Regions from separate parts of the Pseudomonas gozinkensis genome, predicted to be linked through region 1. Evidence: predicted binding sites of a transcription regulator. Region 1 holds the regulator's gene; each other region holds the start of a gene.

What was found. Region 1 encodes sigma-54, which starts transcription at its own class of promoters, with help from an activator protein. Its sites were predicted from a motif close to ANTGGCATNNANNTTGCTNT; they were not measured.
Positions count from the first base shown of each region.
Region 2: the regulator sigma-54 is predicted to act here: its motif matches at 2,328-2,347, upstream of IHQ43_RS24805 (pilin).
Region 3: the regulator sigma-54 is predicted to act here: its motif matches at 6,117-6,136, upstream of glnK (P-II family nitrogen regulator).

Region 1 is NZ_CP062253.1:1,065,515-1,072,976, forward strand. It holds gene rapZ (RNase adapter RapZ) at 1-568, opposite strand, end outside; gene ptsN (PTS IIA-like nitrogen regulatory protein PtsN) at 571-1,035, opposite strand; gene hpf (ribosome hibernation-promoting factor, HPF/YfiA family) at 1,047-1,355, opposite strand; gene IHQ43_RS04610 (RNA polymerase factor sigma-54) at 1,429-2,922, opposite strand; gene lptB (LPS export ABC transporter ATP-binding protein) at 3,382-4,107, opposite strand; gene lptA (lipopolysaccharide transport periplasmic protein LptA) at 4,107-4,652, opposite strand; gene lptC (LPS export ABC transporter periplasmic protein LptC) at 4,639-5,211, opposite strand; gene IHQ43_RS04630 (KdsC family phosphatase) at 5,220-5,744, opposite strand; gene IHQ43_RS04635 (KpsF/GutQ family sugar-phosphate isomerase) at 5,745-6,719, opposite strand; gene IHQ43_RS04640 (ATP-binding cassette domain-containing protein) at 6,995-7,462, shown strand, end outside.
Region 2 is NZ_CP062253.1:5,574,754-5,582,215, forward strand. It holds gene IHQ43_RS24790 (DUF748 domain-containing protein) at 1-746, shown strand, start outside; gene IHQ43_RS24795 (DUF2845 domain-containing protein) at 746-1,042, shown strand; gene IHQ43_RS24800 (BON domain-containing protein) at 1,211-1,567, opposite strand; gene IHQ43_RS24805 (pilin) at 1,865-2,281, opposite strand; gene pilB (type IV-A pilus assembly ATPase PilB) at 2,508-4,208, shown strand; gene IHQ43_RS24815 (type II secretion system F family protein) at 4,211-5,428, shown strand; gene IHQ43_RS24820 (prepilin peptidase) at 5,430-6,302, shown strand; gene coaE (dephospho-CoA kinase) at 6,299-6,922, shown strand; gene yacG (DNA gyrase inhibitor YacG) at 6,919-7,119, shown strand; gene IHQ43_RS24835 (hypothetical protein) at 7,126-7,341, opposite strand; gene IHQ43_RS24840 (energy-coupling factor ABC transporter permease) at 7,407-7,462, opposite strand, start outside.
Region 3 is NZ_CP062253.1:6,304,382-6,311,843, forward strand. It holds gene dapF (diaminopimelate epimerase) at 1-612, shown strand, start outside; gene IHQ43_RS28250 (DUF484 family protein) at 626-1,351, shown strand; gene xerC (tyrosine recombinase XerC) at 1,354-2,253, shown strand; gene IHQ43_RS28260 (HAD family hydrolase) at 2,250-2,954, shown strand; gene sutA (transcriptional regulator SutA) at 3,147-3,473, opposite strand; gene IHQ43_RS28270 (secondary thiamine-phosphate synthase enzyme YjbQ) at 3,576-4,001, opposite strand; gene IHQ43_RS28275 (ammonium transporter) at 4,217-5,554, opposite strand; gene glnK (P-II family nitrogen regulator) at 5,592-5,930, opposite strand; gene IHQ43_RS28285 (accessory factor UbiK family protein) at 6,329-6,589, shown strand; gene IHQ43_RS28290 (BRO-N domain-containing protein) at 6,991-7,462, shown strand, end outside.

The DNA.
Region 1 (7,462 bases):
AGCGTACATCGAACACCAGATCTGCATCTACCGGCATGCCGCGTTTGAAACCGAAAGACTCCACCAGAAACGCGGTGCCCGGCTCCGGCTGGTTCAGCAGGCGTAACTTTATCGTGTCACGTAGCTGGTACAGGTTGAGATTGGTGGTGTTGATCTTCAGGTCGGCGAGATCGGCAATCGGCCCGAGTAGGGCGCTTTCATCCTGAATGGCTTCTGCCAGCGAACGATTGGCGTTGCTCAGTGGATGGCGGCGGCGCGTTTCAGAGAAACGCTTGAGCAGGGTTTCCTCGTCGGCATCCAGATACAGAACATCGCATTGAATGTGCTTGGCGCGCGCGTCTTCAAGCAGTTCAGGAAAACGGGTCAGATGGCTGGGCAGATTGCGTGCATCGATCGAAACTGCCACTAGCGGCTGCGCCAGCTCGGTATGGATCAGCGCGCGTTCGGCCAGCTCTGGCAGCAGGCCTGCCGGCAGGTTATCGATGCAGTAGTAGCCGTTGTCCTCAAGGACATCCAGGGCGGTACTTTTACCCGAGCCGGAACGGCCACTGACAATGATCAAGCGCATGATTACGGCCTGTTCTGTTCTTCCAGTACAACCTGGTACAAGGCTTCGTTGCTTGGTGCGCTGCGCAGTCTGTCGCGCACGTCCTTGCGGTCGAGCATGCTGGCGATCTGGCGTAACAGCTCCAGGTGCGCATCGGTGGCGGCTTCCGGTACCAGCAGGACGAACAGCAGGTCCACAGGCGCGCCGTCGATAGCGTCGAAATCGATAGGGGCATCAAGGTGCATCAGCGCACTGATCGGCGCTTCACAGCCCTTGAGGCGGCAGTGAGGAATGGCGATGCCGTTGCCAAAACCGGTGGAACCCAGTTTTTCACGGGCAATCAATGCCTCGAAGACATCTTGCATCTCCAGATCCGGGACTTCCCGGGCGATCAGGTTGGCAATTTGTTCGAGGGCTTTCTTTTTACTGCCGCCCGGCACGTTCACCAGGGAACGGCCGGGGGTCAGGATACTTTCAAGTCGGATCATGGGGGTGGGCGTTATCGACCGGTAGCGCCCTGAAGCAGGCTCTGGGTCTTTTCCTTATGCTTTTTGAGTTGTTTATCAAGCTTGTCGGTCAGCGCGTCGATCGCAGCGTACATGTCGGTATGTTCCGCATTTGCGACGACCTCATTGCCGGGAATATGCAGCGTGGCTTCGATTTTCTGCTTCAGCTTTTCGACGCACATCGTGACTTGCACGTTGGTGATCTTGTCGAAATGTCCCTCAAGCCTCTTGAGCTTTTGCTCAACGTACTCACGGAGAGGTTGGGTAACTTCCAGTTGGTGTCCACTGATGTTGACTTGCATACAGCTTCTCCTTCGTTGCCAGTGCATAAAGCGGCAGGCCGAAGAGCCTGCCACTGGAACGCTGTAACGTGGCTTACATCAACCGCTTGCGTTCGCTCGAAGGCGCGATCCCAAGGGATTCGCGGTACTTGGCGACGGTGCGGCGAGCCACCTGAATGCCTTGTGCCTCCAGTAAACCAGCGATCTTGCTGTCACTCAACGGCTTTTTCTGATTTTCCGCGGCAACCAGTTTCTTGATGATCGCGCGGATCGCCGTGGACGAGCATTCACCGCCTTCGGAGGTGCTCACATGACTGGAGAAAAAGTATTTCAGTTCATATATGCCCCGCGGGGTATGCATGAATTTCTGCGTGGTCACCCGGGAAATCGTCGACTCGTGCATGCCAACCGCTTCGGCGATGTCATGCAGGACCAGCGGCTTCATGGCTTCGTCGCCGTACTCCAGAAAACCGCGCTGATGTTCGACGATCTGGGTGGCCACTTTCATCAGGGTTTCGTTGCGGCTCTGCAGGCTCTTGATGAACCAGCGGGCTTCCTGCAACTGATTGCGCATGAAGGTGTTGTCGGCGCTGGTGTCTGCGCGGCGCACGAAACCGGCGTATTGGGCGTTGACCCGCAGACGGGGCACCGACTCCTGGTTCAGCTCAACCAACCAGCGTTCGTTGTCCTTGCGCACGATCACGTCAGGCACTACGTATTCGGCTTCGGTGGACTCGATCTGCGAGCCAGGTCGCGGGTTCAGGCTCTGTACCAGTTCGATGACCTGGCGCAGTTCGTCTTCCTTGAGCTTCATGCGCCGCATCAGCTGGCTGTAGTCACGGCTGCCGAGCAGGTCGATGTAATCGGTGACCAGGCGCTTGGCTTCGGTCAGCCAAGGGGTCTTGGCCGACAGCTGGCGCAATTGCAGCAACAGACATTCGCCCAGGTTGCGAGCACCAATGCCGGCCGGTTCGAACTGCTGAATGCGGTGCAGGACAGCTTCAATCTCGTCCAGCTCGATGTCGAGTTCCGGATCGAAGGCGTCGAGGATTTCTTCGAGGGTTTCGTCGAGGTAGCCCTGATTGTTGATGCAATCGATCAGGGTCACGGCGATCAGGCGATCGGTGTCGGACATCGGTGCCAGGTTCAACTGCCACAGCAGATGACTTTGCAGGCTCTCGCCGGCGGAGGTGCGGGTGGTGAAGTCCCACTCGTCATCGTCGCTGCTCGGCAGGCTGCTGGCGCTGGTCTGGTAGACATCTTCCCAGGCGGTGTCGACGGGCAGTTCGTTGGGGATTCGTTCGTTCCATTCGCCGTCTTCGAGATTATCGACGGTCGGCGCGGTTTCCTGGTAGGAGGGTTCCTGAATCTCGGTGTTGGGCTTCTGTTCGGCGTTGTCGGCCATGGGATCGGAGTTGTCGAAGTCGTCGCCGTCTTCCTGGCGTTCGAGCATCGGATTGGATTCCAGAGCCTCCTGGATTTCCTGTTGCAGATCCAGGGTCGACAATTGGAGCAGGCGGATGGCCTGTTGCAGCTGCGGTGTCATCGTCAGCTGCTGGCCCATTCTCAAGACTAGCGATGGTTTCATGGCAGGGGCTTAACACCTTATTCGCCGGCGCTATGCGCCATCCACTACAGGGCGCCGGAGCGCCAAACTTAAGCAAATTATATGCCCGAAACCGAAGTGTTTGCCTAGAGCGCTGTAACAATAAAAAGCGATAAAACTTTGTTGACGCGGCGATCCGGGCAGTGGTGAAAACCTTTGGAGCGTCGTGTTTGCCTAGAGCGCTGTAACAATAAAAAGCGATAAAACTTTGTTGACGCGGCGATCCGGGCAGTGGTGAAAATCTTTGGAGCGTCGTGTTTGCCTAGAGCGCTGTAACAATAAAAAGCGATAAAACTTTGTTGACGCGGCGATCCGGGCAGTGGTGAAAATCTTTGGAGCGTCGTGTTTGCCTGGAGCGCTGTAACAGTAAAAAGCGATAAAACCTTGTTGACCCATCCCGCTGGGTGGCGCCCGATCGAGCCGATCGGGCATCTGCGTGGCTTACAGGCGGAACTCGTGACCCAGATAAACTTCCTTCACCAGATCGTTGGCGAGGATGGTCGCGGAGTCGCCTTCGGCAATCAATTGGCCGTCGTTGACGATGTAGGCGGTTTCGCAGATATCCAGCGTCTCGCGGACGTTGTGGTCGGTGATCAGTACACCGATGCCCTTGGCCTTGAGGTGGTGGATGATCTGCTTGATGTCGCCGACCGAGATCGGGTCGACACCGGCGAACGGTTCGTCGAGCAGGATGAATTTCGGTGCGGTGGCCAGAGCGCGGGCAATTTCCACGCGGCGGCGCTCACCACCGGACAGGCTCATGCCGAGGTTGTCGCGGATGTGGCTGATGTGGAACTCCTGCAGCAGGCTTTCCAGCTCCTTGCGACGGCCGGCCTTGTCGAGCTCCTGACGGGTCTCGAGGATAGCCATGATGTTGTCGGCCACCGACAGTTTGCGGAAGATCGACGCTTCTTGCGGCAGATAGCCGATACCGGCCTTTGCACGACCGTGCATCGGCTGGTGACTGACGTCCAGGTCGTCGATCAGTACGCGACCCTGATCGGCCTGAACCAGGCCGACGATCATGTAGAAGCACGTGGTCTTGCCGGCGCCGTTCGGGCCGAGCAGGCCGACGATCTGGCCGCTGTCGATCGACAGGCTGACGTCACGCACAACCTGGCGGCTTTTATAGGCCTTGGCCAGGTGCTGAGCTTTCAGAGTTGCCATTACTGGGTTTTCTCGTCGGTTTTCTTCTTCGGCTGGATCACCATATCAATGCGCGGACGCGCTTCGGTGACCTTGCTGCCGGTGGCTCGACCGGCGCTGGCCAGTTTTTTCACCGTGTCATAGACGATCTTTTCGCCTTGAGTGGTGTTGTTGTCCTTGTCGACGACTTTTGCCTTGTCGATCAGTACAACGCGGTTTTGCTGTGCGTGGTACTGAATGGTCACGCCCCAGCCCTGTACGGGTTTGGCATCGCCGGCAGTCTGCAATTGCTCGAAGTAGGCCAGGTTGCCCACCGAGGTCACGACGTCGATGTCGCCGTTGGGCGCACGGGTCATGGTCACGGTATTGCCTTTGACGATCATCGAACCCTGGGTGATGATCACGTCGCCCTTGTAGGTCGCGATGCCATTCTTGTCATCGAGCTGAGCGTCGTCGGCCTGGATGCGGATCGGTTGCTGACTATCGTTCGGCAGAGCCCAGGCGCTCACGCTTCCCAGTGCTGCGCCCAGACCGAGCAAAATAGGGAGGGTTTTAACGAGCCTCATACTGTCCTCTTACGTTCGATAGCAGGTGTATCCTGCTTTCCTTCAAATACGCTTTCATTCCCACGCCGGTCGATACACCGCCAGCGCCGTCGATTCTAACGGGTTGCTGGGTCTGCGCATATTGCTGCTGTGGGAACACGGTCATGCGTGTGCTGGTAATCAGGGTGTCGCGGTTCTTTTCATCGGTGCGCTTGACCCGAACCGAATCGATCAGCTCGACTTCGGTGCCGCCAGAGTTCACTTCGCCGCGCTCGCTGGTCACGTGCCATGGGAAATCGGTGCCACGGAACATGTTCAGGTCGGGTTTGGTGACCAGTGTAATGTCGGTCGCCTTGACGTGCTCAGCCTTGTCGGACGTCATTTCGTACTGCACTTTGCCGTCTTCGAGGTACTGGATCGTGTGGGTATTGGTCGCATACCAGTCGATCGGGCTTTCCTCTGCCGAAACCGGCGGTTTGTCGAGGAAGCGTTCCGGACTGATGTTCCAGTAGCCGACCGCACCGAAAATCGCTGCGATGCAACCGAACAGCAGGATGTTGCGAAACTTTTTGCTAAACATGGTTGGACTCACAGGTACGCGTTGTTGGCGGCGTCGAGGCTGCCTTGGGCGCGCAGGATCAGTTCGCAGAATTCGCGGGCGGCACCTTCGCCGCCACGGGCCTGAGTGACACCGTGAGCGTGTTCGCGCACGAAGGGGGCGGCGTTGGCGACGGCCATGCCCAGCCCTACGCGGCGGATCACCGGCAAGTCAGGCAGGTCGTCACCGAGGTAAGCCACTTGTTCATAGCTTAGGCCCAGTTGCTCCAGAAGGCCGTCAAGAACCACCAGTTTGTCCTCGCGTCCCTGAAACAGGTGCGGGATGCCCAGGTTTTTTGCTCGACGCTCGACCACCGGGGTCTTGCGACCGCTGATGATGGCGGTCTGTACGCCGGCATTCATCAGCATCTTGATGCCCTGGCCATCGAGCGTGTTGAAGGTCTTGAACTCGCTGCCGTCTTCAAGGAAGTACAGGCGTCCGTCGGTGAGGACACCGTCGACGTCGAAAACCGCCAGTTTGATGGCTTTGCCGCGTTGCAGCAGATCGGTGCTCATTTACATCACTCCTGCGCGCAGCAGGTCGGAGAGGTTGAAGGCGCCGATCGGGCGATCCTCTTCGTCCACGACAACCAGCGCGTTGATTCGGTGGTCTTCCATGATTTTCAGGGCTTCGGCGGCGAGCATCTCGGCGCGGGCGGTCTTGCCGTGCACGGTCATCACCTGGTCGATGGTGGCGCTGTGAATATCAATGCTGCGATCCAGGGTGCGACGCAGGTCGCCGTCAGTGAAGATCCCGGCCAGTTTGCCGTCGGCTTCAAGAATGACGGTCATGCCCAGACCCTTGCGGGTCATTTCCATCAGTGCGTCCTTGAGCAGGGTGCCACGCTGTACCTGCGGCAGTTCCTGCCCGGCGTGCATGACGTTTTCCACTTTCAGCAGCAGGCGTCGGCCCAGTGCGCCGCCCGGGTGGGAAAAGGCGAAGTCTTCTGCGGTGAAACCGCGTGCTTCCAGCAGCGCCACGGCCAGAGCGTCGCCCATGACCAGCGCAGCGGTGGTCGAGGAGGTCGGCGCCAGGTTCAGTGGGCAGGCTTCGTGCTCGACGTGAACGTTGAGATTGACCTCGGCGGCCTTGGCCAGTGGCGATTGCGGGTTGCCGGTCACGCTGATCAGCTGGATGCCCAGGCGCTTGATCAGTGGCAGCAGGGTGACGATTTCGTTGGTGGAGCCGGAGTTCGACAGGGCCAGGATGACGTCGTCACGGGTGATCATGCCCATGTCACCGTGGCTGGCCTCGGCCGGGTGCACGAAAAACGCCGGTGTGCCGGTGCTGGCCAGGGTCGCGGCGATTTTGTTGCCGATGTGCCCTGACTTGCCCATGCCGACCACGACGACACGGCCCTTGCTGGCCAGAATCATCTCGCAAGCGCGTACGAAATCGGCGTCGATATGGGGCAACAAGCCTTGTACGGCTTCCACTTCGAGGCGGATGGTGCGTTGTGCCGATTGAATCAGGTCGCTGGTTTGGCTCATGTCAGAAATCGTATAGCCCGATGAAAAGGCGGCGATTATAGCGGTTATGTTGAAAAGCCTCACGCAAGTTCGTCGTGCTTTGTCATTCCTGGTTACCAAAACTCTGCAAATAAGGCTTCAAGCCCTTCAACTCGCAGAATGCGGGCCCGTGCAGGCCTTGGGCGCTTGCCCTTTGCAGTGATATAGTTCGCCGCCAGTTCGGCCTGCCCGGGATGTAGGGGCTTTCCCAAGAAAGCCAGGCGTCCGAGTGAGAGGCTGCATCGCAAGGAGTTTAGATGAGTGCCGATAACGCCTACGCGGTCGAGCTGAAGGGAGTCTCCTTCAAGCGCGGTGCGCGGAGCATTTTCAATAACGTCGATATCCGCATCCCGCGCGGCAAGGTCACCGGCATCATGGGGCCTTCCGGGTGTGGCAAGACCACGCTGTTGCGCCTGATGGGCGCCCAGTTGCGGCCATCCAAAGGCGAGGTCTGGGTCAACGGCCAGAACCTGCCGAAGCTGTCGCGCAGCGATCTGTTCGATGCGCGCAAGCACATGGGCGTGCTGTTTCAGAGCGGTGCGCTGTTCACCGATCTCGACGTGTTCGAGAACGTCGCCTTCCCGCTGCGTGTTCATACCGACCTGCCGGACGAGATGATCCGCGACATCGTGCTGCTCAAATTGCAGGCAGTGGGTCTGCGCGGTGCCATCGAATTGATGCCCGACGAGCTGTCCGGCGGCATGAAACGCCGTGTCGCGCTCGCC
Region 2 (7,462 bases), 2.1 Mb from region 1:
CCCTGCTCAAGGATGTCGACGGCAAGATTTCCATCGAGCTGCCGGTGACGGGCGATCTGAACAACCCGCAATTCAGCGTGATGCCGATTGTCTGGCAAACCCTGCGCAACCTGATCGTCAAGGCCGCCGCCGCACCCTTCAAGCTGATTGGCGGTCTGGTCAGCGGTGGCGGCTCGGAAGACCTCGGCACCGTGTCCTTCGCACCGGGTTCCAGCGACCTGAGTAAAGACGCCGAAGCCGCGCTGGTGAAACTGTCGCAAGCGCTGAAGGAGCGTCCGGCCCTGCGCCTGGAAATCGAAGGCACCGCTGCAAAAAGCAGTGACGGCCCGTTGCTCGCCGAACAGCGTCTGGAGCGCGAATACCAGTACAACTACTACAAGATGCTCCAGCGCCGAGGCGACAAGGTACCGGCTCAGGCCTCGCTGATCGAAGTGCCGGAAGGTGAAAAAGGTCCGCTGCTCGAAGGCATCTACCGCACACGTCTGAAAACCCAGCCACCGGCCGAATGGAAGGACCTGGGCAAGGAAGAACGCACGGCGAAAATGCGTGCCGACGTGATCAAGTTCTGGAGTTCCAGCGACGTGCTGCTGCGCCAGCTCGGCCAGGATCGCGCCAGCAGCATCAAGGACTATCTGGTGGACAAGGCCCAACTGGCCGACGATCGCGTGTACTTCATCGACGCCAATCTCGGCGAAGCGGAGAGCGACGGCCGGGTGGTGACGCAACTGCATCTGGATGCCGAGTGATGAACAGCCAATGGCTCACCGCAGTGGGGCTGGCATTGATCGCAAGCCACGCTGCGGCGTCCGATACCTTGCGCTGCGGTAGCCAACTGGTGAGCCTCGGCGACCGTGCCAGCGAGGTACTGCAAAAATGCGGTGAGCCGGTCAGTCGCGATCTGCTCGGTTACAAACGAAGCGCCAACCGTCGCGAAGAGTTTCAGGTCGAAGAGTGGACCTACGGCCCGAGCAACGGCATGTATCAATACCTGCGCTTTGAAGGCAATCGCCTGAGACAGATCGACAGCAAGCGCGGCAACTGACCTCCCCGCGTTTCCCTACCCCTGAATAGAACAGGCCCCGACACACATGTGCCAGGGCCTGTAATGGCCACATTCCGTGTGGCCGTTCGCATGAACTCCAAAGTGCGGCAGACGTATTGCTCGGCCCGCCTGTCGCGCCTTCTCCCGGTCCAGGCGAGAAGTCTTGCCTTACTCGGCTTTCAGACCGTCAGCGGAAACCGCTTTGACGCCTTTGATTTTCTTGGTGATGTTCACGGCGGTGGTTTTCTGAGCCTCGGTGACTGCAACAGTGGAGGACAGGGAAACAACACCTTTGTTGGTTTCGACTTTGATATCAGTGCCTGGGATGCCTTTCTCGGTCACCAGGTCACTTTTGACTTTGGTAGTGATCCAGGTATCGGAAGTAGCTTCTTTCGCCTTGGTGACTTCACCGGCAGCCAGAGTCATTGGCGCCTGGGTAGCCTGGGTCGATTGAGCGAATGCGCCGGTGGCCATGGTCAGGGTCAGCGCGGTAGCAGCAGCGGCAGTGATAGCGAACTTCTTCATACGAGTAACTCCTGTTTTTCTGGAAAGTCTGCTGCTTGTCTTGTCAGCAGGGTTACTGGAGATATTGCGAACGCTGTGCCAACTTTGAAACTGGAAATAAAGCCATATAAATCAATAAGTTATAAAAATAATGATTTCTCGGAATCATGCAAATTGCATGACCGGTGATTTAACTGCATGCAACTTGCAGACTGCAGATAACGGCTTAAGGCCATGATTCCAGAAGTTTTTCACATCAATAGACTCTGCAAAAAAAACCCCGCCGATGCGGCGGGGCTTGTTGTCAGGTGGACTGGATCATGCACCCGTGCATTGTTTAGGCAGATACTCCTGAGCGGCAGTACTGGTGCAGCTCCAGCCATTGGTCGCGTCACGGGTCAAGGTAATGGTTTTACTCAGCACCGGTGCCGGCGCGTTGACCAATGTGCACACAATGGTCCCGGCACCGGTGGATGCTGTGCCAGTAACGGCCAACGTGCAGTTACTGGTAGCGGCAGCACCGCCAGGCCCGGTATTGGCCGTGGTGGGTGCGGTACCGGCATTGATGACATCCTCATACGGGATTTTCATTGCCGAGATTTCGGCCAGCCCCGCCGTCACCTTCGACCGCGCCTGATATTTGGAGTACTGCGGCAGCGCCACAGTCGCGAGAATACCGATGATCGCCACAACGATCAGCAGCTCGATCAGAGTGAAACCTTGTTGGTTCTTCATAGACACGCTCCATGCATGAGTCGGAATCTCATGATCTGAACAGGACTGAGCACAGCCCGTGCCAAACGGCTACAGCCCTGTTCCGCTGGACTTAATCCGGTAGTCATGCCGATTCCTACAACCCGCAACCGCACTATCTGACACTTTTTGTCACCTGCACCCCGCGTGTTTGGCGCTGTCACTTGACTAGGCTATAAGTCATGAACGGCAAGCACGTGGAAACCCCATGAATGACATCGCTCTGAGCGGTCTGGCCAAACAACTGGTCCAGGCCGAACTGCTCACGGAAAAGAGTGCCCAGCAAGCCTGGCAACAGGCGCAGCGCAATCGCCTGTCGCTGGTCAGCTATCTGGTACAGAACAAACTGGTAAAGAGCGCGCAGGTCGCCGAGATTGCCTCGGAGCACTTCGGCATGGCGTTCCTCGACCTCAACTGCCTCGACAAGGAAACCCAGCCAAAGGGCCTGGTCAGTGAAAAACTGGTACGCCAGCACCACGCCCTGCCCCTCTGGCGGCGCGGCAACAAACTGTTCGTGGGGATCTCCGACCCGAGCAATCATCAGGCGATCAATGACATTCAGTTCAGCACGGGGCTGAGCACCGAAGCCATTCTGGTCGAGGACGACAAGCTCACCGACGCCATCGAAAAATTCTTCGACACCCACGCCACCGGCCTGGAGGAAATGGCGGATGTCGATCTCGACGGGCTGGATATCGAATCGGTTGAAGACGGCAAGCAGGACACCCTCGGCGGGGTCGATGCGGACGATGCCCCGGTGGTGCGCTTCGTGCACAAGATGCTGCTGGACGCGATCAAGAGCGGCTCGTCCGACCTGCACTTCGAGCCTTATGAAAAGAACTACCGGGTGCGGGTGCGCACCGACGGCATTCTGCGGGAGGTGGCCAAACCGCCGATTCAGCTCGCCGGGCGCATCGCCGCGCGCCTGAAGGTCATGGCGAGCCTCGACATTTCCGAACGACGCAAACCCCAGGACGGGCGGATCAAGATGCGTCTGTCGAAGAGCAAGTCGATCGACTTTCGGGTCAACACCCTGCCCACGCTCTGGGGCGAGAAAGTGGTGATGCGGATCCTCGACCCCTCCAGCGCCCAGATCGGCATCGATGCCCTCGGTTACGAGCCGGAGCAGAAAGACCTGTACATGGCCGCCCTCAAACAGCCGCAAGGCATGATTCTGGTGACCGGCCCCACCGGCTCGGGCAAAACCGTGTCGCTGTACACCGGGCTGAACATCCTCAACACCGTCGACATCAACATCTCCACTGCCGAAGACCCGGTGGAAATCAACATGGAAGGCATCAACCAGGTCAACGTCAATCCACGCCAGGGGATGGACTTTGCCCAGGCGCTGCGCTCGTTCCTGCGTCAGGACCCGGACGTGATCATGGTCGGCGAGATCCGCGACATCGAAACCGCCGAAATCGCGATCAAGGCCGCCCAGACCGGGCACCTCGTGCTGTCCACCCTGCACACCAACAGCGCGGCGGAAACCCTAACCCGCCTGCACAACATGGGCATTCCCGGTTTCAACATCGCGACCTCGGTGAGCCTGATCATTGCCCAGCGCCTGGCGCGAAAACTCTGCAGCCATTGCAAGAAACCCATCGAAATCCCTCGCGAAACCCTGATCAAGGAAGGTTTCCCCGAGGAACGCATCGGCCATTTCACGATCTATGAGCCCGCCGGTTGCGATCACTGCAACGGCGGGTACAAGGGTCGCGTGGGAATTTATGAAGTGGTGAAGAACACCCCCGAACTGCAACGGCTGATCATGGCCGAAGGCAACTCACTGGAAATCGATACCCAGATGCGCCGGGACGGCTTCAACGACCTGCGCACTTCGGGCCTGATAAAGGCCATGCAAGGCATTACCAGCCTTGAAGAAATCAACCGGGTCACCAAGGACTGAACATGGCGGTCAAGGCAGCGAAAATCAGCGTCTACGCCTGGGAAGGCACGGACCGCAAAGGCAGCAAGGTGACCGGCGAGTTGAGCGGCCAGAACCCCGCGCTGATCAAGGCGCAATTACGCAAGCAGGGCATCAACCCCGGCAAGGTGCGCAAGAAATCCGCCTCGCTGCTGAGCTTCGGCAAGCGCATCAAGGCCCAGGACATTGCCCTGTTCACCCGGCAGATGGCGACCATGATGAAGGCCGGCGTGCCGCTGCTGCAGTCGTTCGACATCATTGGCGAGGGCTTCGAAAACCCGGCAATGAGCAAGCTGGTGGACGAGGTGAAACAGGAGGTCGCCGCCGGCAACAGCTTCGCCGCCGCGCTGCGCAAGAAGCCGCAATATTTCGATGAGCTGTACTGCAACCTGGTGGATGCCGGCGAGCAATCCGGCGCCCTCGACACTCTGCTGGAACGGGTCGCGACCTACAAGGAAAAGAGCGAAAGCCTCAAGGCCAAGATCAAGAAGGCCATGACCTATCCGGCCGCCGTAGTGCTGGTGGCGGCGGTGGTCACCGGGATTCTGCTGGTCAAGGTGGTGCCGCAGTTCCAGTCGGTGTTCTCCGGCTTCGGTGCCGAACTGCCGGCCTTCACGCTGATGGTCATCAGCCTGTCCGAGTTCATGCAGCAATGGTGGTGGGCAATTCTCGGAGCGCTGGTGGCCGGTTTTTTCGGCACCCGCCATGCCCTGAAAAAATCCCAGGCCTTGCGCGACCGGCGTGATGCCTGGTTTCTCAAGCTGCCGCTGGTGGGCACATTGATGTACAAATCCGCCGTGGCACGTTTTGCCCGGACCCTGTCGACCACCTTCGCGGCCGGCGTGCCCTTGGTGGAGGCGCTGGACTCGGTAGCCGGAGCCACCGGCAACGTGGTGTTCAAGCGCGCCGTGCTGCGCATCCGCCAGGACGTTTCCACCGGCATGCAGCTGAATTTCTCGATGCGCTCCACGGGTATCTTTCCGAACATGGCGGTGCAGATGACCGCCATCGGCGAAGAATCCGGCGCACTGGACGAGATGCTCGACAAGGTCGCGGGTTTCTATGAGGACGAGGTGGACAACATGGTCGACAACCTCACCAGTCTGATGGAACCGTTCATCATGGTGGTGCTCGGGGTGATCGTCGGTGGTCTGGTGGTGGCGATGTACCTGCCGATCTTCCAACTCGGCTCAGCGATCTGACATGCCTATCGACGAACTCTTCAGTCTCTATCCGCTGGCCTTTGTTTTCACCGCCCTGCTGCTCGGGCTGGTGGTCGGCAGTTTTCTCAACGTGTTGATCTGGCGCCTGCCGAAAATGCTCGAGCGTGAATGGCGCCAGCAGGCTCACGATGTGCTGGGGCTGCCCGGGGAGGCGCCGTTGCCCACCTACAACCTGATGCTGCCGCACTCGCAATGCCCGCACTGTGGCCACCGGATCCGCGCGTGGGAAAATATTCCCGTGTTGAGTTACGTATTCCTGCGCGGGCGTTGTTCAGGTTGCAGCGCAGCGATCAGCAAGCGTTACCCGCTGACCGAACTGGCCTGCGGCCTGCTCTCGGCGTTCATCGCCTGGCATCTGGGTTTCGGCTGGCAGGCGTGCCTGCTGATCGTGCTGACCTGGGGCCTGTTGGCCATGAGCCTGATCGACACCGAGCATCAATTGCTGCCCGATGTACTGGTGCTGCCGCTGCTGTGGCTGGGGCTGATCGTCAACAGCTTCGAGCTGTTCGTTCCGCTGCACGATGCCCTGTGGGGCGCGGTGCTGGGCTACATGGCGCTGTGGTCGGTGTTCTGGCTGTTCAAGCTGATCACCGGCAAGGACGGCATCGGTCACGGCGATTTCAAACTGCTGGCATTGCTTGGGGCCTGGGGCGGCTGGCAGATTCTGCCGCTGACCATCCTGTTGTCCTCGCTGGTGGGCGCCGTGCTCGGGGTGATTTTGCTCAAGCTGCGCGACCAGAAAACCTCGACGCCAATCCCCTTCGGCCCGTATCTGGCAATTGCCGGCTGGATTGCCTTGCTCTGGGGTGGTCAAATAACCGGCTTCTATTGGCAGTTTGTCGGTTTGAAATGAATAACCCTGTGGAAAAACCCTGGATTCTCGGCCTGACCGGCGGCATCGGCAGCGGCAAAAGCGCCGCCGCCCAGCACTTCATCGATCTTGGCATTCACGTGGTGGACGCCGATCACGCGGCGCGCTGGGTGGTCGAGCCGGGCCGCCCGGCGCTGGCGAAGATCGCCGAACACTTCGGCCCCGATGTGTTGCAGGCCGACGGCACGCTGGATCGTGCAGCCCTGCGCAAACTGATCTTTGAGGTACCGGAGCAACGGCGCTGGCTCGAAGCCTTGCTGCATCCGCTGATCGCCGAGGAAATCGCCCATCACCTGGCGCTGGCACAATCGCCTTACGCGATTCTGGTCTCGCCGCTGCTGATCGAATCCGGGCAATACGCGATGACTCAGCGAATCCTGGTGATCGACGCCCCGCAACAATTGCAGATCGAACGCACCTTGCAGCGTGACCAGACCAGCGAACAGCAGGTCCAGGCGATCCTCAAGGCCCAGTCCAGCCGCGAAGACCGCGTCAGCCGTGCCGACGACGTGGTGGTCAACGACCGCGACCTCGCCTGGCTGCACAGCGAGGTCGAGCGCCTGCATCACTTTTACCTGACTTTATCCGGAGGCCAATCATGAGCCAGACCCCAACCGTCAACTGCCCGACTTGCGGCGCGCCCGTGGAATTCACCCCCGAAAACAAATACCGTCCGTTCTGCTCGGACCGCTGCAAACTGATCGACCTCGGCGCCTGGGCGTCGGAAGAGCACAAGATTCCGGTGGCCCCGGATGCCGAGGACGAACTGTTTTCCGGCGATTTCGACCCGCGTCACTGATTCCGCTCAGGGCCGCATGAAGCCGTAGTCCTGATCGTCGTCGAGGTTTTCCGCCAGAAAGCGCAACTCGTCGGCCAGGTCTTCGGCGTTGCGCACCGCCTTGCTCTGCTGCACCACCGCACTGAGCAAGGCACGCAGGCTCAGGCCCGGATCGAACCCCACCTCCTGCGCCATCTCCAGACTCTGCCGGGTTTCCTGCCTCGCCCACTCGTACACGCTCATGCCGCTGCTCCTGAAGGGATTTGGCCGAGCATGAAATGCCGCACGCCGGGTGGATTTGATGTGGATCAAGACTTGGGATCGTCGTCCTTCCACGGCGCCGAAAGGTAGCGGGTGCGGTTGA
Region 3 (7,462 bases), 1.3 Mb from region 1:
CAGTGCGGCAACGGTGCGCGCTGCTTCGCCCGCTTCGTGCTCGACAAGCGCCTGACCGCCAAACGGCAGATCCGCGTCGAGACCAAGGGCGGCATCATCGAACTGGACGTACGTAATGACGGCCAGATCGGCGTGAACATGGGCGCCCCGCGTCTGGTGCCGGCGGACATTCCGTTCCAGGCGCCGGAACAGGCCCTGAGTTATCAGGTCGATGTCGACGGTACGCCGGTTGATCTGGCGGCGGTGTCCATGGGCAACCCCCATGCGGTGCTGCGGGTCAGCGATATCAACACTGCACCGGTGCATGAACTGGGGCCGAAAATCGAACACCACCCGAGCTTTCCGGCGCGGGTCAACGTCGGTTTTCTCCAGGTCATCGACCGCCATCGCGCGCAACTGCGCGTCTGGGAACGCGGCGCCGGGGAAACCCAGGCCTGCGGTACCGGTGCCTGCGCTGCTGCTGTAGCTGCGATCAGTCAGGGGTGGATGGATTCGCCACTGTTGATCGACCTGCCGGGCGGGCGCCTGTCCATTGAATGGGCAGGCCCTGGCCAACCGGTGTTGATGACCGGCCCGGCAGTGCGCGTATACGAAGGACAAGTGCGTCTTTGAGTGAGCAGAAGCCATGACCGATAAGCCTCAGGTACCCGCCCGACAGTCCGGTGAATCAGCGTCCGAGAGCCTGGAGGCGGCAGCGGTTGCCGCGTACCTGGAGGCTCATCCGGACTTCTTCGTCGAACATGAAGAACTGCTGCCGTCCCTGCGCATCCCCCATCAGCGCGGCGATACTGTCTCGCTGGTCGAGCGCCAGATGGCCATCCTGCGTGACCGCAACATCGAGATGCGTCACCGTCTCTCGCACTTGATGGACGTGGCCCGGGACAACGATCGCCTGTTCGACAAGACCCGTCGCCTGATCCTCGCGCTGATGGATGCTGCCACTCTGGAAGACGTGGTGATCAGCGTCGAAGACAGCCTGCGCCAGGATTTTCAGGTGCCCTTCGTCAGCCTGATTCTGCTGGGCGACAACCCGGCCCCGGTCGGCCGCTGGGTGACCCACGCCGACGCGCAAACTGCCATCGGCGGATTGCTCACCGAAGGCAAGAGCGTCAGCGGCAGCCTGCGTGAACACGAGCTGGACTTCCTGTTCGGCGAAGAGCAACGCAAGCAGATCGGCTCCACCGCCGTGGTCGCTGTCAGCCATCAGGGCATCCACGGGATTCTGGCCATCGCCAGCCGTGATCCGCAGCACTACAAGAGCTCGGTCGGCACGCTGTTCCTCAGCTACATCGCCGAAGTCATGGGTCGCGTGCTGCCACGGGTCAACAGCTCCCTGCGCTCGGTACGCTGAGCATGGAACGACAACTGGACGCTTACTGCGAACACCTGCGCAGTGAGCGGCAGGTGTCGCCGCACACGCTGTCGGCCTACCGACGCGATCTCGACAAAGTCCTCGGCTGGTGCAACAAACAGAACATCGGCAGCTGGCAGGCGCTGGACATCCAGCGCCTGCGCAGCCTGATCGCCCGCCTGCATGCCCAGGGCCAGTCCTCGCGCAGCCTGGCACGCCTGCTCTCGGCGGTGCGCGGGCTCTATCACTATCTGAATCGTGAAGGCCTTTGCGACCACGATCCGGCCACCGGCCTGACACCGCCCAAAGGCGAACGCCGGCTGCCGAAAACCCTCGATACCGACCGTGCACTGCAACTGCTTGAAGGTGCTGTGGAGGACGATTTCCTGGCCCGCCGCGATCAGGCGATTCTGGAGTTGTTCTATTCCTCCGGCCTACGCCTGTCGGAGCTGACCGGACTCAATCTTGACCAGCTCGACCTCGCCGACGGCATGGTTCAGGTGCTCGGCAAGGGCAGCAAGACGCGTCTGTTGCCCGTCGGCAAAAAGGCCCGGGAAGCACTGGAGCAATGGCTGCCGCTGCGAGCGCTGACCAACCCGGCGGACGATGCGGTGTTCGTCAGCCAGCACGGCCGCCGCCTCGGCCCGCGCGCGATTCAGGTGCGGGTCAAACTCGCCGGCGAGCGCGAACTGGGGCAGAACCTGCACCCGCACATGCTGCGACACTCCTTCGCCAGCCACTTGCTCGAGTCCTCTCAAGACCTGCGCGCGGTGCAGGAACTGCTCGGCCACTCGGACATCAAGACCACCCAGATCTATACCCACCTGGACTTCCAGCACCTGGCGGCGGTCTACGACAGCGCCCATCCACGGGCCAAACGCATGAAAGGCGACGATTCATGAGCATCCAGTTGATCACCTTCGACCTCGACGACACCCTGTGGGACACCGCTCCGGTGATCGTCAGCGCGGAAGCGGTATTGCGCGAATGGCTGGGCGAACATGCGCCGAATCTCGGCGCGGTGCCGGTGGAGCATCTGTGGTCGATCCGCGAGCGGGTGCTGGCCAACGAGCCGGGACTCAAGCACCGCATCAGCGCGCTGCGCCGGCGAGTGCTGTTCCATGCACTGGAGGAAGCCGGCTACGCCCACGGCGAAGCGTCGGAGCTGGCGGACAAGAGTTTTGAAGTGTTTCTGCATGCGCGGCATCAGATCGAGGTGTTCCCGGAGGTCGAGCCGATCCTGGAAACCCTCGCCAAACACTACGCACTCGGCGTGGTCACCAACGGCAATGCCGATGTGCGCCGGCTCGGGCTGGCGGACTACTTCAAGTTTGCGTTGTGCGCCGAAGACATCGGCATCGCCAAGCCGGATGCGCGACTGTTCCATGAAGCGTTGCAACGCGGTGGCGTAAGCGCCGAAGCGGCGGTGCATATCGGTGACCACCCGGGGGATGACATCGCCGGGGCGCAGCAGGCCGGTCTGCGAGCGATCTGGTTCAACCCGGCCGGCAAGGTCTGGGAAGCGGAGCGCCTGCCGGATGCCGAGATTCGCAGCCTGAACGATCTGCCTGCCGTGCTCGCGCGCTGGAATGCCCGGCACTGACTCTGAATTCACGTCATCCTCTGTGGGAGCTGGCTTGCCAGCGATGAGGCCAGCACATTCAACATCCATGTTGTCTGACAGGCAGCCATCGCTGGCAAGCCAGCTCCCACAGGGTCTTCATCGCTTTCATTTTTCCAGGCATGAAAAAGCCCGCAGCGACGGCGGGCTTTTTCAGCAAGCAAGCGACACACCTCAGATAGGGCGGCTGCCGTACTTGTTGTCCGGCTTCTTGGGCGGATCGGCGACCACGTTGGCCTCCACTTCCTGCACCTTGCCGCCGCGCGCAAGGAACTCTTCCATGGCCTTGGCCAGGGCATCGCGCTCCTTGTTCTTGGCTTCGATGCTCGGCAACTCGTCGACCGACACTGCAGCCTTGGCCTTGCCTTTGGCAGCCGGGGCCGGCGTATCGTCACCGCCATCGTCTTCAGCAACGTCTTCCGCTGCTGCTTCCAGACCTTCCTCGGCCTCGTCTTCGTCGCCTACTTCGAGGTCGTCGTTTTCCAGATCATCGTCGCTCATGTTCTACCTCATGACTTGCGAAAAGCAGATTAGTTATAGACCAGCTTTGGCGACTGTCGAAAGTCGCCGGAAAAAAATCAGTAACCATTGGTGACCAACGGTTTATGCCCCTTCACCGTGCAAGGTGGCGAGGACTTTACGGGCACCGCCATGATCACGATGCTCGCCCAGGTAAACGCCTTGCCAGGTGCCCAGTGCCAGTCGGCCCGCCGTTACCGGCAAACTGATCTGACAGCCCAGCACGCTGGCCTTGAAGTGCGCCGGGAGGTCGTCCAGGCCTTCGTCGTTATGCTCATAGCCGTCTGTTCCTTGTGGGATCAGACGATTGAAAAATCGTTCGAAGTCGCGACGTACCGCCGGATCGGCGTTCTCGTTGATGGTCAACGACGCCGAGGTATGCTGCAGCCACAAATGCAACAGACCGACCCGGCATGCCTTGAGTTCAGGCAGGCCGGCGAGCAACTCGTCCGTCACCAGATGAAAGCCCCGGGGCCGTGCCCGCAGGGTTATCAGAGTCTGTTGCCACATACAGTTCTCCGCACGTTCGGGGCGCATTCTAGCGCGCTCTGGAAAAAAACAAAGGCCCTAATATTCCTTCAATGATGTAAGCCTTTGGCCGCAGAAAAACACTCGTCGTAAACACGACCAAAGCAGTACGAAAAATCCTTTCAGCTGTATCAGGGATGACAAATTCCAGACAAAAAAATGCCCGGCAAGCCGGGCAAGTTTTTTGCGGCACGTGCTTAAAGGTTGTAGCCGCGCTCGTTGTGTTGTGCCAGATCCAGGCCGACCGATTCTTCTTCCTCGGTCACGCGCAGACCCATCACGGCATCCAGTACCTTGAGGATGATGAAGGTGACAACCGCGGTGTAGATCACGGTGAAGCCGACGCCTTTGCACTGAATCCAGACTTGTGCGGCGATGTCGGTGACGGTGCCGAAGCCACCCAGCGACGGTGCGGCGAACACACCGGTCAGGATCGCGCCGAGGATACCGCCGATACCGTGCACGCCGAAGGCGTCCAGGGAGTCGTCATAACCGAGTTTGCGTTTCAGGGTGGTGGCGCAGAAGAAGCACACCACGCCTGCCGCCAGACCGATCACCAGGGCGCCCATCGGGCCCACGGTGCCAGCCGCCGGGGTGATCGCGACCAGACCTGCAACGACGCCGGATGCGATACCCAGTGCGCTTGGTTTGCCGTGGGTGATCCACTCGGCGAACATCCAGCCCAGAGCAGCAGCGGCGGTCGCGATCTGAGTCACCAGCATCGCCATGCCGGCAGTGCCGTTGGCGGCCGCAGCGGAACCGGCGTTGAAGCCGAACCAGCCAACCCACAGCATCGCCGCGCCCATCAGGGTGTAACCCAGATTGTGTGGCGCCATCGGGGTGGTCGGGAAGCCTTTGCGCTTACCCAGTACCAGGCAGGCAATCAGACCGGCCACACCGGCGTTGATGTGCACCACGGTGCCGCCGGCGAAGTCGAGCACGCCCCAGTCCCACATCAGGCCGCCGTTGCCGGACCAGACCATGTGCGCGATCGGTGCATAGACCAGGGTGAACCAGATGCCCATGAAGATCAGCATCGCGGAGAACTTCATCCGCTCGGCGAACGCACCGACGATCAGCGCCGGGGTGATGATCGCGAAGGTCATCTGGAAGGTGATGAAGACCGCCTCGGGGAACAGCGCCGCCGGGCCGGTCAGGCTCGCTGGCGTGACACCGGCCAGGAACGCCTTGCCGAAACCGCCCACGAACGAGTTGAAGTTGACGACGCCCTGCTCCATGCCGGTGGTGTCGAACGCGATGCTGTAGCCATAAATGACCCACAGGACGCTGATCAGACCGGTAATGGCGAAGCACTGCATCATCACGGAAAGAATGTTTTTCGACCGAACCATGCCGCCGTAGAACAGCGCAAGGCCGGGAATGGTCATGAACAGCACGAGGGCTGTGGAGGTGAGCATCCAGGCGGTGTCGCCGGAGTTCAGGACTGGAGCTGCCACTTCGTCTGCCGCCATGGCCAGGCCGGGCATTACGATAGACAACAGGGCTCCTAGCCCTGCGAATTTACGCAGAGTCATATTGTTTTCTCCTGGGGCGTTGGGTTTGTGGCGGCGCTTAGATCGCGTCGGTATCGGTTTCGCCGGTACGGATGCGGATCGCCTGTTCCAGATTGACCACGAAGATCTTGCCGTCACCGATCTTGCCGGTGTTGGCAGCCTTGGTTATCGCCTCGATAACCCGATCCAGATCCTTGTCGTCGATGGCAACGTCGATTTTCACCTTGGGCAGAAAATCGACCACATACTCCGCGCCGCGATACAGCTCGGTGTGACCCTTCTGCCGACCGAAGCCTTTGACTTCAGTAACGGTAATGCCCTGCACGCCGATTTCGGACAGCGACTCGCGCACGTCGTCCAACTTGAACGGCTTGATGATGGCAGTGACTAGCTTCATGAAACTCTCTCCCGAATTGGTGGACTTGCCCCAGGAAAACAAACCCGACTCAAGTCTAAGCGCAGTGCCTGGCTTTGTAACGCTTCGTTGTCGACGCCAGCTAACCGCTCCAGACGAAACTCCCCGCTCCGTCTGCCGCACTGCATTCGTCACAGCGACTGCATCAGTGCATGGGTCGAAGGTGACTAAGCAGAAAGCTTGCCATCTCGCCAAAAACCACTGATTTCAATCCCTTGGCCGCTGCCACAGATGCCATCACCCAAATGGCACTCGGGATACGCACAACAACGGTGCGTGGCCGTGCATCCAGTTGCGCGAAAAGCGTGCATCCGTGCCTGCGTCAATGACTATAGACACTGCGTGATACACTGCCGGCCATTGTTTCCAGGACATATCCCATGCTCGCGCCCAAAGACTTCCTCGACGCCCTGAGCGGCACCGCCTCCCGCCTGTTCAGCGGCGACACGCCCTTGCCAAAAGCCGAAATCGAAAGCCAGTTCAAGATGCTGCTGCAAAGTGCCTTCAGCAAACTGGACCTGGTGAGCCGCGAAGAGTTTGACAGTCAGATGGTGGTGCTGGCGCGCACTCGCGCCCGGCTCGAGAGCCTTGAGGCGAAGGTGGCTGAGATGGAAGCGAAGCTGACGCCGCCGGCTGAGTAACACCTCGTGTCTTTGTGAAAGCGGCCCCTTGTGGGAGCGGGCTTGCCCGCGAATGAAGGTCGGAACGACCTTCCCGCGATTCAGGATTCGCTATCGACTCTCGGCAGAATCCTACAGTTTGCAACCCCGCCGTCCGATTGCGTCGTGAAGCTCTGATTCCTAAGCTCACCCAATGCTGAATGTTCAGCACTGGGTTTGGCGACCCGGCAACATTTGACGCAACGCGATGATGTTCGAACGAGGGAAATACTCCCACCTCGAATTATGGCGGCTGTGCGCGGGAGACCTTCGCGTCTGCCGGTTTTCGAATGTTCCGGTTCGCCAATCCGCGCATAGCTGCCACCCTTTTTGTTTGGCGACGATCAGAGGCAGCTTTCTTCACCACATTCGAGAACCGAGTCATGGACGAAAGCTATTTAATTCCCAACGTCTTCATCCGCCACAAACTCCACCTTCACGCCCTTCTTATCCAGAACCAACCCTGGTTCTCCGCCCGCGACTTGGGCCGCCTGCTGCACATCTACCTCAACGAACGCATGCTGCGAAAACTCGACCCCGACCAATACCAAACCCGCAAAACCCTCGTCCACAACCAGATCGAAAACACCCTGCTGATTAGCGAATCCGGCATCTACGCCCTCCTCGTCTATCACTACTGCCCCGAATACCGAGCGCTACGCGAATGGCTCACCCATCAGGTCATCCCCACCCTGCGCGACGCCCAGCACCCCACCACAAGTGAACGCCCCCAGCTAAGCCTGCTGAATTGGCCCGAGATGTCGTTGAGTTTGCTGCACTGGAATAACCAGCCGTGGATTCGGCTGCAGGATGTGCCACAGATGGTGGTGGAGCGGGAAAAGCGAAAACACCCAG